3 regions of the Sporosarcina sp. P1 genome follow, and region 1 is predicted to be linked to each of the others. Evidence: riboswitches for the same ligand, from Rfam matches in the RefSeq annotation. Region 1 holds a riboswitch; each other region holds the start of a gene.
The links. A riboswitch is a leader RNA that binds a small molecule or an ion and turns the genes downstream of it on or off. The one in region 1 is predicted to bind thiamine pyrophosphate.
Positions count from the first base shown of each region.

Region 1 (4,219 bases):
TGTAATCTCTGCACAAGCAAATGGTGTTCCTGAATTGCCTGCTGGATCGGTAATGTTATCATCTGCGCCTTCATGGATAATCAATGCACTTCCATCTTCATCCATTAACGAATTTTCTTTTCCAGACTCAAGCGTAACTGCATCTGTCGTCACAGTAACTTTTGCGTTACCTTCTTCATCCGCCACAAGATTCTCCAAATCTCCTGCGTGGTGTCCTTCTGGATTCTCTAATCCATGCTTTTTATCTGTTGGGTTGAAATGACCGCCAGCAGACTCTTTAAAGTCCGGTGCAGTACAGACGCCGGTTTCATGGAAGTGCATACCGTGTTCTCCTGGCTCAAGGCCGGATACATCGATATCCATTGCTACTCCAGATGGCCCTTGCGTTAGCGTTACAGAACCAATTTCTTCTCCATCCACATTTATAACCGGCGCCATCACTTCAGGCTCCACTGTCTCCTCTTCTACAACTGGATCACCCGTGCCGTTCACCGGTTCTTTTTCCTTTTCATTTCCTTCATCCGTAGCGCCCCCGCAAGCTGCCATCAATAACGCTGAGCTCAATGCAATACTTGATAATTTCCACATCATTAAATTCCTCCTTGTATAAGTTATGTAATTCATTGTTCATTACTGATTGGATAATGAACTCATAGTGTGTAGTGTACCCCATTTCTCAAAATTCTAACATGTATCTATCATTTTAAGAGCGGATCGCGGACTGGATAGAGCGGTTACCTCGTGACATTGAGCGTTTACCGCTGGACTTTGAGCGCTTTACGCCCGACATAGAGCGTTTACACAGACACATTGAGCGCTTAACGACAAACATAGAGCGCAACCGCTTCCCCCTTCCAACAAATAAATGAAAGCCGCAGACAGATTAAAGTTTCGCTGATAGAAAAGGCCCTTTCATTAGCTAGAATTCACTACCGCACACTGGTGAAAAAGCAAACTATGTATCGCCACACACACTGGTTGCCAGTATAGGAAACATAAAAAACCGGAAACATTTTTCGTTTCCGGTCAAGTTTTATGAGAATAATATCTTTTCTAATTCCATTGGTTCAATATATGTATCGCCTCGATAAACGCGCATATTGCCTCCTGAAATTTCATCGATCAACATGATGTTGCGCTCAGGATCGCGACCGAATTCCAATTTGATATCATATAGTTCTAAACCTTTTTCCGCCATCTCTTTTCGCACTACTTCAGAAATTTGCTTTGTTAATTCTTTAAGTGTCGCATATTCTTCATGCGTTAAAATGTGAAGTTGCGCCAAAGCATCTTCCGAAATAGGTGGATCTTGACGTTCATCGTCTTTCAGCGTCACTTCCACGTAAGCATCCAGTACTTGTCCTTCTTCAGCGTATGCACCGAATCTGCGCAAGAAACTTCCGACCGCACGGTATCGACAAATCACTTCTAATCCTTTACCAAAGACCGTAGCAGGCTTCACCGTCATCGTCACTTCATCCAGATCGGCATCGATGTAATGTGTCGGTACGTTTTGCTCCTCCAATTTCTCGAAAAAGTATTTCGTCATGCGAAGTCCAGACTTCCCGGCACCTTCAATCGTCAGGCCTACTGTGTTGGCACCTGGATCAAATACACCATCTTCCCCTGTTACATCATCCTTGAATTTCAATAGCACGTGGCCATCTTCCAAGCGGTAGACGTCTTTCGTTTTACCAGAATAGGTTAATTTCATCCGTACGATTCTCCTCTATTCATAAATGTGTACTACCTATTCAGTATAAAGCACTTTGACGAGAAGAAAAAGTATTGTTTGACAAAAGTTGATGGACGTCCAGGTCGTTTTCACAAAATAATCTTATACGTAGGATAATTAATACAAGTGAATTGAGGCAAATGAATAAAATAGTTTGGCGCAATCATCTTCTAGTTTTTATGAAGAAACTCTTTTCATTCTCACACACACATGATACGCTAGTTCTGAAAATGAAATATTTTGACCATTAGGGGAATCCTTTACAAGGACTGAGAAAAGAGTGTGGCTCTGAAACCCTTATTACCTGAACAGGTTAGCACCTGCGGAGGGAAGTGGCGAGTCGTTCCGTATGTATTTCTGTCGACACATCCACCACTTTCCGATTCGGGAAGTGGTTTTTTCTATTGGAGGGGCATGAATGAAATTACTTGGCGTGACCGATGACCGTCTTTCGCTTGATGAACTAACACTTCACTTGCAACAGACAATACCGTTTCTGGATGCTATGATCTTGCGTGAAAAGTCCAAGACAGATGAACAACTGATAGATGTGATTTCACGTCTTGCGAATTGTGGATTCCCACTTGAAAAGCTCATTATACATGCCAGACCTTACGTAGCCAGCAAGCTAAACCTTTCGAACGTACAGTTGCCGGGCTATGGCATGAGTGTACGGAATGCACGTCGGAAGTTTCCCGAGCTAACATTCGGCTGCTCGATTCATTCAATAGAAGAAGCAAAAAAAGCTACGACAGAAGGAGCAGATTGGCTCTTATACGGGCATGTTTTCGAAACAAAATCAAAACCTGGCCTACCAGCACGCGGTACCGACGAATTGTTTTCTATTGCGAAGTGGAGTTCGATTCCCGTATATGCAATCGGCGGAATTCAGCCACATCATTTGCCTGATTTGCAGCGAAACAACGTAGCAGGCGCGGCTGTATTATCCCCTATGCGGTCACTAAACGTTTTACAGAGTTATAGAAAAGGAGAGGCGTTTAATGGAGAAAATGATTGACCTGAACGGAAAGTCGTATTCAGTCGTTCCGGAAGTAAGGACGATTCAGCAGTTACTTGAGCATTTAGGACTTGGTGATCGTATTTTGATTGTGGAGAAAAACAAAGAAATTTTGCAAAAAGAGTACTACGATGCACCGATTATGGATCGAGACCAAATTGAAATCATACATTTTGTAGGAGGCGGATGAAGATGTTAAAAATTGCAGATAAAGAATTCTCTTCACGTTTATTATTAGGTACAGGGAAATACCCTTCATTTGATATACAAAAGCAGGCAGTCGCAGAATCGGAAGCAGACATCCTCACATTCGCGGTACGGCGCATGGATATTTTTGAAGCATCGCAGCCTAATTTTCTAGAGCAATTGGATTTAACTCGCTATACATTGCTTCCAAATACTGCAGGTGCAAGCACAGCAGAAGAAGCCGTACATATCGCGCGTCTCGCAAAAGCATCCGGACTTTGTGACATGGTAAAGGTTGAAATCATTGGGTGCAGCCGTTCATTGCTTCCAGACCCTGTAGAAACATTACGTGCTTCTGAAATGCTATTAGAGGAAGGCTTTATTGTATTGCCTTATACGTCAGACGATGTAGTACTCGCAAAAAGACTATGCGAATTAGGCGTTCATGCCATCATGCCGGGCGCTGCGCCAATCGGTTCAGGCAGAGGCATTCTGAACCCGCTGAATCTGTCATTCATCATTGAGCAGTCCAATGTCCCCGTGATCATCGATGCAGGCGTTGGCTCACCAAAAGACGCAGCATTCGCGATGGAGCTCGGAGCAGACGGTGTCTTGTTAAATACAGCAGTGTCAGAAGCGGCAAATCCTGTCATGATGGCAGCCGCAATGAAGATGGCGATTGAAGCGGGACGTCTCGGTTATAAGGCAGGACGTATGCCAGTACGTGACTATGGTGTAGCTAGCAGTCCCACTGAAGGACTTGTGACAAATTGATTGGTAAATATTCTCGGCAAGAGCTGTTTGCACCGATCGGACTGGTTGGGCAACAGCGTATTCGTGAAGCAAAAGTTTTCGTCTTAGGAGCGGGTGCACTCGGTTCTTCTGGAGCGGAGATGCTAGTCCGGGCAGGTGTCGGTGAACTGACGATTGTCGATCGCGATATTTTGGAATGGACCAATCTCCATAGACAGCAATTATATACGGAACAAGATGTCATCGATCAATTGCCAAAAGCAATTGCTGCGGAAAGCCGATTGCGCGCTATCAACAGCGATGTGAAAGTGCGTGGGATTGTAGCGGATGTGACGCCAGAAAACATCCTCGAATTATTCGAAGGCCATCAATTCATTCTCGACGGCACAGATAATATCGAAACTCGATTACTGGCAAATGACGCCGCATTACAACTGGGCATCCCTTTCTTCATGGGTGCTTGCGTCGGGAGCTACGGGCTGACGTTTCCTATTGGTGTAAAAGAAGGCTCACCCTGCTTGCATTGT
Region 1 is NZ_PDYS01000012.1:61,748-65,966, reverse strand. It holds gene CSV73_RS12100 (superoxide dismutase family protein) at 1-591, opposite strand, end outside; gene CSV73_RS12095 (phosphoribosylaminoimidazolesuccinocarboxamide synthase) at 1,034-1,714, opposite strand; TPP riboswitch at 1,975-2,083, shown strand; gene CSV73_RS12090 (thiamine phosphate synthase) at 2,154-2,753, shown strand; gene thiS (sulfur carrier protein ThiS) at 2,737-2,943, shown strand; gene CSV73_RS12080 (thiazole synthase) at 2,940-3,713, shown strand; gene CSV73_RS12075 (ThiF family adenylyltransferase) at 3,710-4,219, shown strand, end outside.

Region 2 (4,219 bases), on a different contig from region 1:
CGTCTTCGCCCCTCGGGTACAAGACAAAGACCCTCTGAGGATCTGGAATCATCAATTAGTTCGTTATGCTGGATACGAGGATGGAGCTACAATCATTGGCGACTCTGCATCCATTGAGATGACCAAGTTGTGTGAACGTCTGGGATGGCGAGGGAACAAAACACCTTTTGATGTATTACCACTTGTCATTCAAGAGTTTGGGAAATCTCCACGACTCTTTGAACTACCGAAATCATCAGTAAAGGAAGTACCTATCAGTCATCCCGAAATTAAAGGAATTTCCGAGTTAAATACAAAATGGTATGCCGTTCCGATCATTTCCAATATGCGTCTTGATATCGGTGGAATTGAATATCCTATGGCACCATTTAACGGCTGGTATATGGGCACAGAAATTGGAGCACGTAATCTTGCAGATGCGGATCGTTATAATCTTTTGCCGTCTGTCGCCAAACTGATGGGGCTAAACACAAAATCCAATCGTTCTCTTTGGATAGACAAAGCACTTGTGGAGTTGAATATAGCTGTTCTACATTCCTACGAGAAGGAAGGTGTCACACTTGTTGATCATCATACCGCAGCGAAGCAATTCAAATCGTTCGAAAAGAAAGAGCGGAGTGTTGGAAGAAGAGTGACAGGTAACTGGGTATGGCTCATCCCACCACTGTCACCTGCTGCCACGCATGTTTATCACAAGCGGTTTGCCAATGACATTATGACACCCAATTTCTTTTATCAGAAAGATCCCGAATAAACCAACGCCCCTGTGCCATGTTATATGGTATAGGGGCGTTTTTTTAGTGAACAGGTATTTCTTGAAAATCAATGCGAATAAATTTACCTGTTTCAGTTGAATAGGTGACAGTCACTATCACACCGAATTCCCGTTCTTCCTCTTTTAGCCAAAGTTGAAATTTTTCCAGGTTTGTAACTTTTTTTGAGTCGGTTGCGATATGCAAGTAATCCTTGATATCTGCATGAGGATATTTAAGCATCGTTTGCTTGATCGCAAGCCTTGACCATTTGGCGTATGCCGGTACTTCAACTTTACTATGTGCAGCAGCTGGCGCATCACTAGTACCCCACCCACTTGTCCATAATACTCCAAGTGCCAAACCTACTTTCGCTAAGATGGCGCACACCTCCTTTGGAAATAGCATGCGCTGTTTCTACCCATTCGATTCTAAATAAAAAACATCCAACTATGTTAGTCGGACGTTTATTGTGTATTACTTTGTAATCATCTGTTCTTCCTGCACACCAGGCCACATCTGTTTCGTATACGCCATGTCCCAGAACATATACTCATAACGAGTCGTATTAAGGAAAATCTCTTCTAGCCTCGCTAGTTCCGATTCAGGTTTACCTTCTGCAGTTTCATCCATTAATTCTAAGCACCAAGTAGCCAACTCACCAAAGTCCTCCGATGAATACATGCGAATCCAGTCACCATACAATGGATGATCCAACGCTCCTGGTAACGCAGCAAGCTCTTTGCCTATCTCCCAGTAACTCCACGCACAAGGCAATAATGCAGCGACTACTTCTGCTAAAGAACCGTTTTGACTAACATGTAGCATATAGTGCGTATACGCTAGGACAATTGGAGACGGCTTGGCATTCTCGAGCTCTTCTTCGGTAATGCCAAAGCGCGCCGCATATTTACGATGAAGCTCCATTTCTGTGTTTAATGTGCCGTTAAGCAACGCAGCGAATTTCCCCATCATCTCTACATCGGTCGCTTTCATAGTGCCTACAGCAAACACTTTCGCATAATCAATTAAGTATAAATAGTCTTGCACCATATAAAATCGAAAATTATCCGGATCCAACGTCCCATTTCCAATTTCTTGGACAAACGGATGACTATGATTCTGTCTCCAAATCGGTAATGTTTTCTCTAATAAACGCTCAGTGAACTTCATGTATACTCTCCCCTTTTTTCTTAATAAATGAAAAAACCACTTCTTGACCAGAAGTGGCGGAGAGACGTCACAAAGCACTTAACTAAGCTACGTAACATCTGCACCACTTCCTTACGCCGGTATGAACCGGATCAAGTTAAAGGGTTAAAGCAATATGCTTCTCTCAGCTCAACAGAGCACCCCTAGCGGTAACAACTATTTCATTTGTGTATCCATTGTAGTCATATCTTGTCGGAAAGGTCAAACGAATTGAGAGTACTTGTTGCACTACATACAACACTTCCATTGGCAACAGATCTTAAATAGATCTTTTCCAATCGACTACATCTATTTCGGCAGATTTCATGTAGTGTCCATTCGTTATTCTAAATGTTCGTTTAGCTTCTTCTGAACATCTTCTTCTATTTTTTTCACGCGCTCTTCTTTTAGTTTACGTCGTGGTTTAGGATGAAACCACTCAACTTCGCCATTAATAAATGTGCCTTTAAATTCTTCGCCTTGAATCTTCAATTTAAATAACTGAAGTGGCCGAGTTTGATTATTGCTAATCGAACGTTCGATCTCAATATCATCCGCTTCATTTCTAATCCCTTGCTCGGATAACAGTTCCAAAACTTTATCCTCTATGGCATTTACTTCTTCTTCACCAACGTCTTGCTTAGGGTGTGGATTAAGCCATTGGATTTTACCATCATGATAGTCTGCTTTGTAATTGCGACCTTCTATGATGAGCTTAAACTGAATTCGCTCGTACTGCCTGTCTTCAAAAACTTTTTCCACTTCAAAGTCATCTACCACAGGAAACACCTCCAAAAATAGTATCCATTCTTTTTTTATTAAATAGCTCATCTTACTTCATCAACAATACTAATTCAAGCAACCTAGCCCATAGTTTAATTTCCCATTATTTTTGCTACTTATAAATTCCTTATCATACTGAAATTTAAATTCAAATATATCTCAGCAATAGTTTGTTGTCAAATCAATTCATGTTCTGACATATTTTATGGAATTCGGAAATACGGTTAAAAAATTGGTGATCACAGTCATCTTACATGTCGTCTACTCAATTACTCCTTTGTTCCTTGCAAAGAATGCCAAATATACATTTGTATAACGATCTATTGTAGCCTCTGTTAATCCACTCGAGTGTTGGAGCCAATACACCCAAAAACTCCTATAATTTGCTTAGTTTGACGGAGAGGCCAAAGCCCATAAAATGCCGCAGCTCGTATGTATAATAATACCCTAATTTCTGTGTTTCAATCATCGGAAATGACACTCTACCTATTTCGCTTGTCTGGTACCTTAGTTGTTCGAACACACTCCAATCTGCGAACTTCAAATCATATTGAATTATAAAATCTTCTTCAATACTATTCATACATAGTAATTTGTATAGTACTAACAAAATTCTTAGAAAAAGCCCGACAACTCTTTTGAATTGTCGGGCTGTCTTTAGTACTTCCTTAAAAAACTTGGTTTCGGTTGATTCCATTCATCGCTAATCACGTGGTGGCAGACTGAAATAATCCGTTCTATAACTTGTGTATAGTTTGCCAATATGCGAATAGTGAAGCCCGGAACAGTAAGCTTGGATAATCCAAATGCAAATTCTCCAGTCTCATGTTGAATCGTTTCATATAATCGATCCAATAGCGCATCACTCGTTTTTTCTCCAACGACAATTAACGAACCTAAATGTGTATATCCTTCCATAAATCCTAACTCATTCATGTCTTGGGATGCTGGATGAAGTTTAATATGATCAAAGACAACAAGTTGACCTTCCATATAAATCTCCGTTTTCAAACGGAGCATGTCGTAGCTGAATTTTCTTCCTTCCGGTGACCAACCTGGAGTCAATATATCAGAATACAGAAAAGTTGCTCCCTTTTCCATATACACACTATTTTTCTGATAACAACTGGCATCTTCGTATGCAATCAGTGCATCGGGTAAGTACTCTAAATAACTGTCTTTTTTCAGATGAAAGACGGTCTCTTGGTATACTTGCTTGGTCGGCGTTTTATATACTTTCGTCGCTGACTGAGTCGTCAACGTTAGCATTGCCTGTTCACCCAGTGTGACTTTCATTTGATACCGATCACCATCTAAATAACCACCGCCAGGATTCAATAAGTAATAGCATGGATAACTATTCTTATTGAAATAGACGGGACGCATTACTTTAAATGCGCCTTGAAAGTAGACACTTTTCGCCACGGAGCGGCCTAGCCGATTTTCCATGACGAGGTCAAGAACACCTGTCCATTCAGACATCTTGTCCTAGT
Region 2 is NZ_PDYS01000002.1:302,990-307,208, reverse strand. It holds gene CSV73_RS04430 (nitric oxide synthase oxygenase) at 1-754, shown strand, start outside; gene CSV73_RS04425 (DUF3889 domain-containing protein) at 798-1,160, opposite strand; gene tenA (thiaminase II) at 1,230-1,925, opposite strand; TPP riboswitch at 2,017-2,119, opposite strand; gene CSV73_RS04415 (YheE family protein) at 2,286-2,723, opposite strand; gene CSV73_RS04405 (urease accessory protein UreD) at 3,384-4,208, opposite strand; gene ureG (urease accessory protein UreG) at 4,201-4,219, opposite strand, start outside.
Region 2: it holds a riboswitch for thiamine pyrophosphate, as region 1 does, so the genes downstream of both, tenA (thiaminase II) here and CSV73_RS12090 (thiamine phosphate synthase) in region 1, are expected to answer to the same signal.

Region 3 (4,219 bases), on a different contig from region 1:
GAACCGGACCTAATAGATCACCGTTATATCCTAAAGTTTCTGTAGTCACACCTTCAAATATATTCACCTTACCTTTTTGCGCCTTAACAATATACTCAGTCCCCTCTGTCGTTTCACTAGTTAATAACGGTGGAATATATAATTCATTTTCACCTGTCGAGTCTTCTAAACGCACTACGTCATCATGGCTCATATGCCCGTTACCCATTGCAGAGTCACCCATCATGTGATGATTTCCTTCGTTGCTATTTTGATTCATCATGTGTTGATTGTTCTGTTCATTCGATTGTGCATCGTCACTACATCCACTGATCAGTATCGCACTCAGCAAAAATATACCCATTTGAATTTTTTTACTCATTTTCATATCCCCTTTGTCTAATTATTTCAAAAGTAGTATAGCAAAAATATATGAAAAAACTTTGCACATGAAAAGCTTTTAAGCGGCATCGCCCATATTCATTCATAGTTTTCAGTAGACCTATATTTCTCTTCGCTGATTCTTCTCTTTCGTTTTCATTTGTCTCCCATCTCTTCTATAGTCTTCAATAAACTTCCTAGCCATCTATATTTTAAGTATAGAAAAAGATTATGAAAAAGATGTGCAGATTGGTTTATACATAAGAATTCAGCATACTTCCATGACGTCTTTGTGTCATCATTCTATACTTTGATTTTGTTATAAGACTCACTTTCCCATGATTTAAACCTTAAACCATACAAAAAAGATGCCCGGTGAAGTATTCCCGGACATCATTCGCTACTATTAAAATCTTGATTTGGCTGGTTTCTTCATCGGTGCTTTATTCATCAAATAGGAGATGAATGTATCATCCGTCAGATTCGGATTGGACGAGTTCAGTAAGAGTGCTAGGTTTTTTGCATCGTCAAGTGCTCTGTGGGCATTATGCACTTGAATTCGGTGCGCTCTCAGCAATTGTTGCAGTTTACCGTTTTCAAAGCCGTAATTTTTCCATTTGATTTGTCTGACGGAGCAATACCAGTCCATATCGAGCGTTTCAGGTAATAGCCGGCTGACGAACCCCCTATCAAATGATGCGTTATGTGCTACTATACCGTCTGCTTGATCAAGTATTTTTAGAATTCTATCCATATCAAGCGACTTCCCTCTTACCATCTGATCGGTAATGCCCGTGAGATTCGTAATCGTCGGAGAAATGGAATAGAACGGTTCTTGAAACTCGCAATACTCATCAGCGACCCGAACAATACGGTTATTTTCATACTCTCCCAGCATAACGCCTAACTCGATCACTTCACTCGCCTCGGCACTCATACCTGTCGTCTCCACGTCAATAAACGCTATATGTTTTGTCATGTGAAAACTCCTTTTACACTCTATTTCCATTATATCGAGAATTTAATTATGAACATTTCTATCCTATTAGTATATCAGGATTTCAGTACAATATGTTCAATTTAAACTGCAAGCATTTTATTGAACATGTAGTCATTTCATAAGTTGCCACACAATTCAACGTGCTGTATACTAGGATTGCTTACATGATTGTCCGTCCGGGTGCTTGAGAGAATCAGGCTGAGATAGCAGATGAATCCACTGCTGACCGTTAATCTGATCTGGGTAATGCCAGCGTAGAGAGCGTGATCGATGGAATTATACAGGAATCTCTTTCCTTCCTCGGCCGTCTGCTCTTCAGACGGCTTTTTTGTATGAAAAAATAACAAGGAGTGGAAGAGTTTGAAAAAGTTAAAGTTCACCGATTTATTGATTACCATCATGATTGGCGTTGTGTTTGGCGTGCTGATGAAGTTTTGGGATGATTTATACACTGTCGTCAAACCGATCATGCCTGTCGCGCGTCAACTGCTTTACGGTATGTGGTTCATGGTCGGGCCGTTCGCCTTTTTATTATTACGAAAACCAGGTACTGCACTCATCGCAAGTATTGCAGGGGCTTCCTTATCTGCGTTTGCTGGTCATGGTATTGAAGTATTGATGTATGGACTCGCACAGGGTCTTGCTGCGGAATTATTGTTCGCTGCATTCCGTTATAAACGCTATTCTATTTTAATTGCTGGATTAGCAGGAATCGCGTCATGTCTTGCAAGTTTCGGACTTGATTTGGTTTATGGTTACGCAGCACTCGAAACATGGGCACTCATTGTAAAATACGGATTACGTGCAATCAGCGCATTCATCTTCACGGGTATTTTTGCTGTGCTCATTGTAAGAGCGCTAGAAGCAACAGGTGTGACGTCGCTCATTCGACCTGTTGATAAAAAAGAATATACGATGCTTGATCAGTAAAAGCGGAGGTATGATCCAACTATGAATAACATCAGCGTTACAGATTTACGACTGAAGTTTCCAGGAGAAGATGCTTTGGTCTTTAAAGACTTCTCCTTCTCTGTTCAGTCTGGCGAAAAAGTTCTCATGCTTGGTCCTAGTGGTTGTGGGAAATCCACTTTACTCCAAGTACTGAGCGGCATTATACCAAGCTCCATCGAACTGCCAATGAAAGCAACAGACATTCTGTTACCTGACTCATGGGGGTTCGTTTTCCAAGACCCAGACACACAATTCTGTATGACCTATGTAGATGAAGAACTTGCATTCGTTTTAGAGAATCTTCAAGTTCCGCGTGAAGAAATGGCACTTCTTATTGAAGAAGTGTTAAAGCGTGTGGACTTGCATTTGAAAGATGTCCACACGCCCATCAATGAAATGTCTCAAGGTATGAAACAACGGTTAGCATTGGCTTCTGTTTTATTATTAGAACCTGACGTGCTATTTCTGGATGAACCCTCTGCATTATTGGATCCGGACGGCACGCAACAGATTTGGTCTTCTATTAAAGAGGCAACCGCTGATAAAACTGTGATCATTGTGGAGCATAAAATCAATTTGATTGCTGACTGGGTAGATCGTGTTGTGTTGTTTAATGATCATGGCGTCATAATCGCAGATGGTTCACCAGCATATATTTTTGCAAACTTTCAAGAACAACTGAAACGATATGGTATTTGGTACCCAGGGGTATGGGAAGAATATAAAACATCTGATGCGTTTCAATTAATGATGATAAATCGTCAAGCCGTTTCATCACAAAAGAAAATTCAAATCCAGGACTTTCACGGCCATCGTGGTCAAATGGAGAAGATTTCTGCCAAACATGCGACTGTACAGGCCGGTGACTGGATTACAATTGTTGGCGAAAATGGTTCTGGTAAAAGTACATTACTTTTATCTCTCATGCAATTACTTCGGACTAGCGGTATCTATGAAGTGAACGGTGTACCCATTACGTGGAAAAAGAAGAAACGGCAACTCCCGCAAGGTCTGTCGCTCGTCTTTCAAAATCCCGAACTACAATTTGTGACGAACTCGATTACGGAAGAGTTAACCGTATCTTTACACGGCATGCCAAAAGATGATGCAGACGTATATGCGAAAGAATTGATGTGCTTATTTAACTTACCTGATTCTGTTTCGCGCCATCCTTACCAGCTATCTACGGGTCAAAAGCGTCGTTTGAGTGTCGCAACTGCTCTTACTCCTAGTACAGACATTTTGTTACTGGATGAGCCTACTTTCGGGCAGGATGCACGAAACACCTTCGCCATTCTTGAGAAGCTGGAACAATTGCGCACTGAAGGCATGACAATTTTGATGGTTACGCATGATACAGAAATAGTAGAAAACTTCGCTACTGCTGTTTGGACTGTAGTTGATGGTGTTGTGCATACGGCTAATGGAGTAGGAGGTGCGAAGAGTGTTCAATTGGTTCACACCTAAACGCGAAACCTGGTTATTCCGAGTCAATCCTGCGTTAAAATTTATCGTATTTTTTGCGTTCTTGATTATTACGCTCGTAAATCAAAGTTTATCTTTTGCTATCTCACAAGCTATTTTATATGGAATATTATTTTATGTATTTAGCGGTTATTCGCTGAAGAAACTTTCATTGCTTTCCATTCCGTTAGCTATTTCATTCCTATCCACTGGGTTGACCATGTTGTTGTTCGGTAAGGGTGAAGCGGTGATTTGGCAATGGGGGCTATTCAAGATTTCTGAAGAGAGTATTCAACACGCGCTTTTGCTCGGAAGTAAGTCACTTTCATTCGGCTTCGTTGGCTTTACGTTTATCTTAACTATCCAACCTGTACTATTCTTTTATGCTATGATGCAACAGTTTCGTCTGCCGTCCAAATATGCCTATAGCTTTATTGCAGCTTT
Region 3 is NZ_PDYS01000006.1:90,001-94,219, forward strand. It holds gene CSV73_RS08380 (multicopper oxidase family protein) at 1-361, opposite strand, end outside; gene CSV73_RS08385 (exonuclease domain-containing protein) at 767-1,339, opposite strand; TPP riboswitch at 1,527-1,638, shown strand; gene CSV73_RS08390 (ECF transporter S component) at 1,721-2,290, shown strand; gene CSV73_RS08395 (ABC transporter ATP-binding protein) at 2,312-3,778, shown strand; gene CSV73_RS08400 (energy-coupling factor transporter transmembrane component T family protein) at 3,756-4,219, shown strand, end outside.
Region 3: it holds a riboswitch for thiamine pyrophosphate, as region 1 does, so the genes downstream of both, CSV73_RS08390 (ECF transporter S component) here and CSV73_RS12090 (thiamine phosphate synthase) in region 1, are expected to answer to the same signal.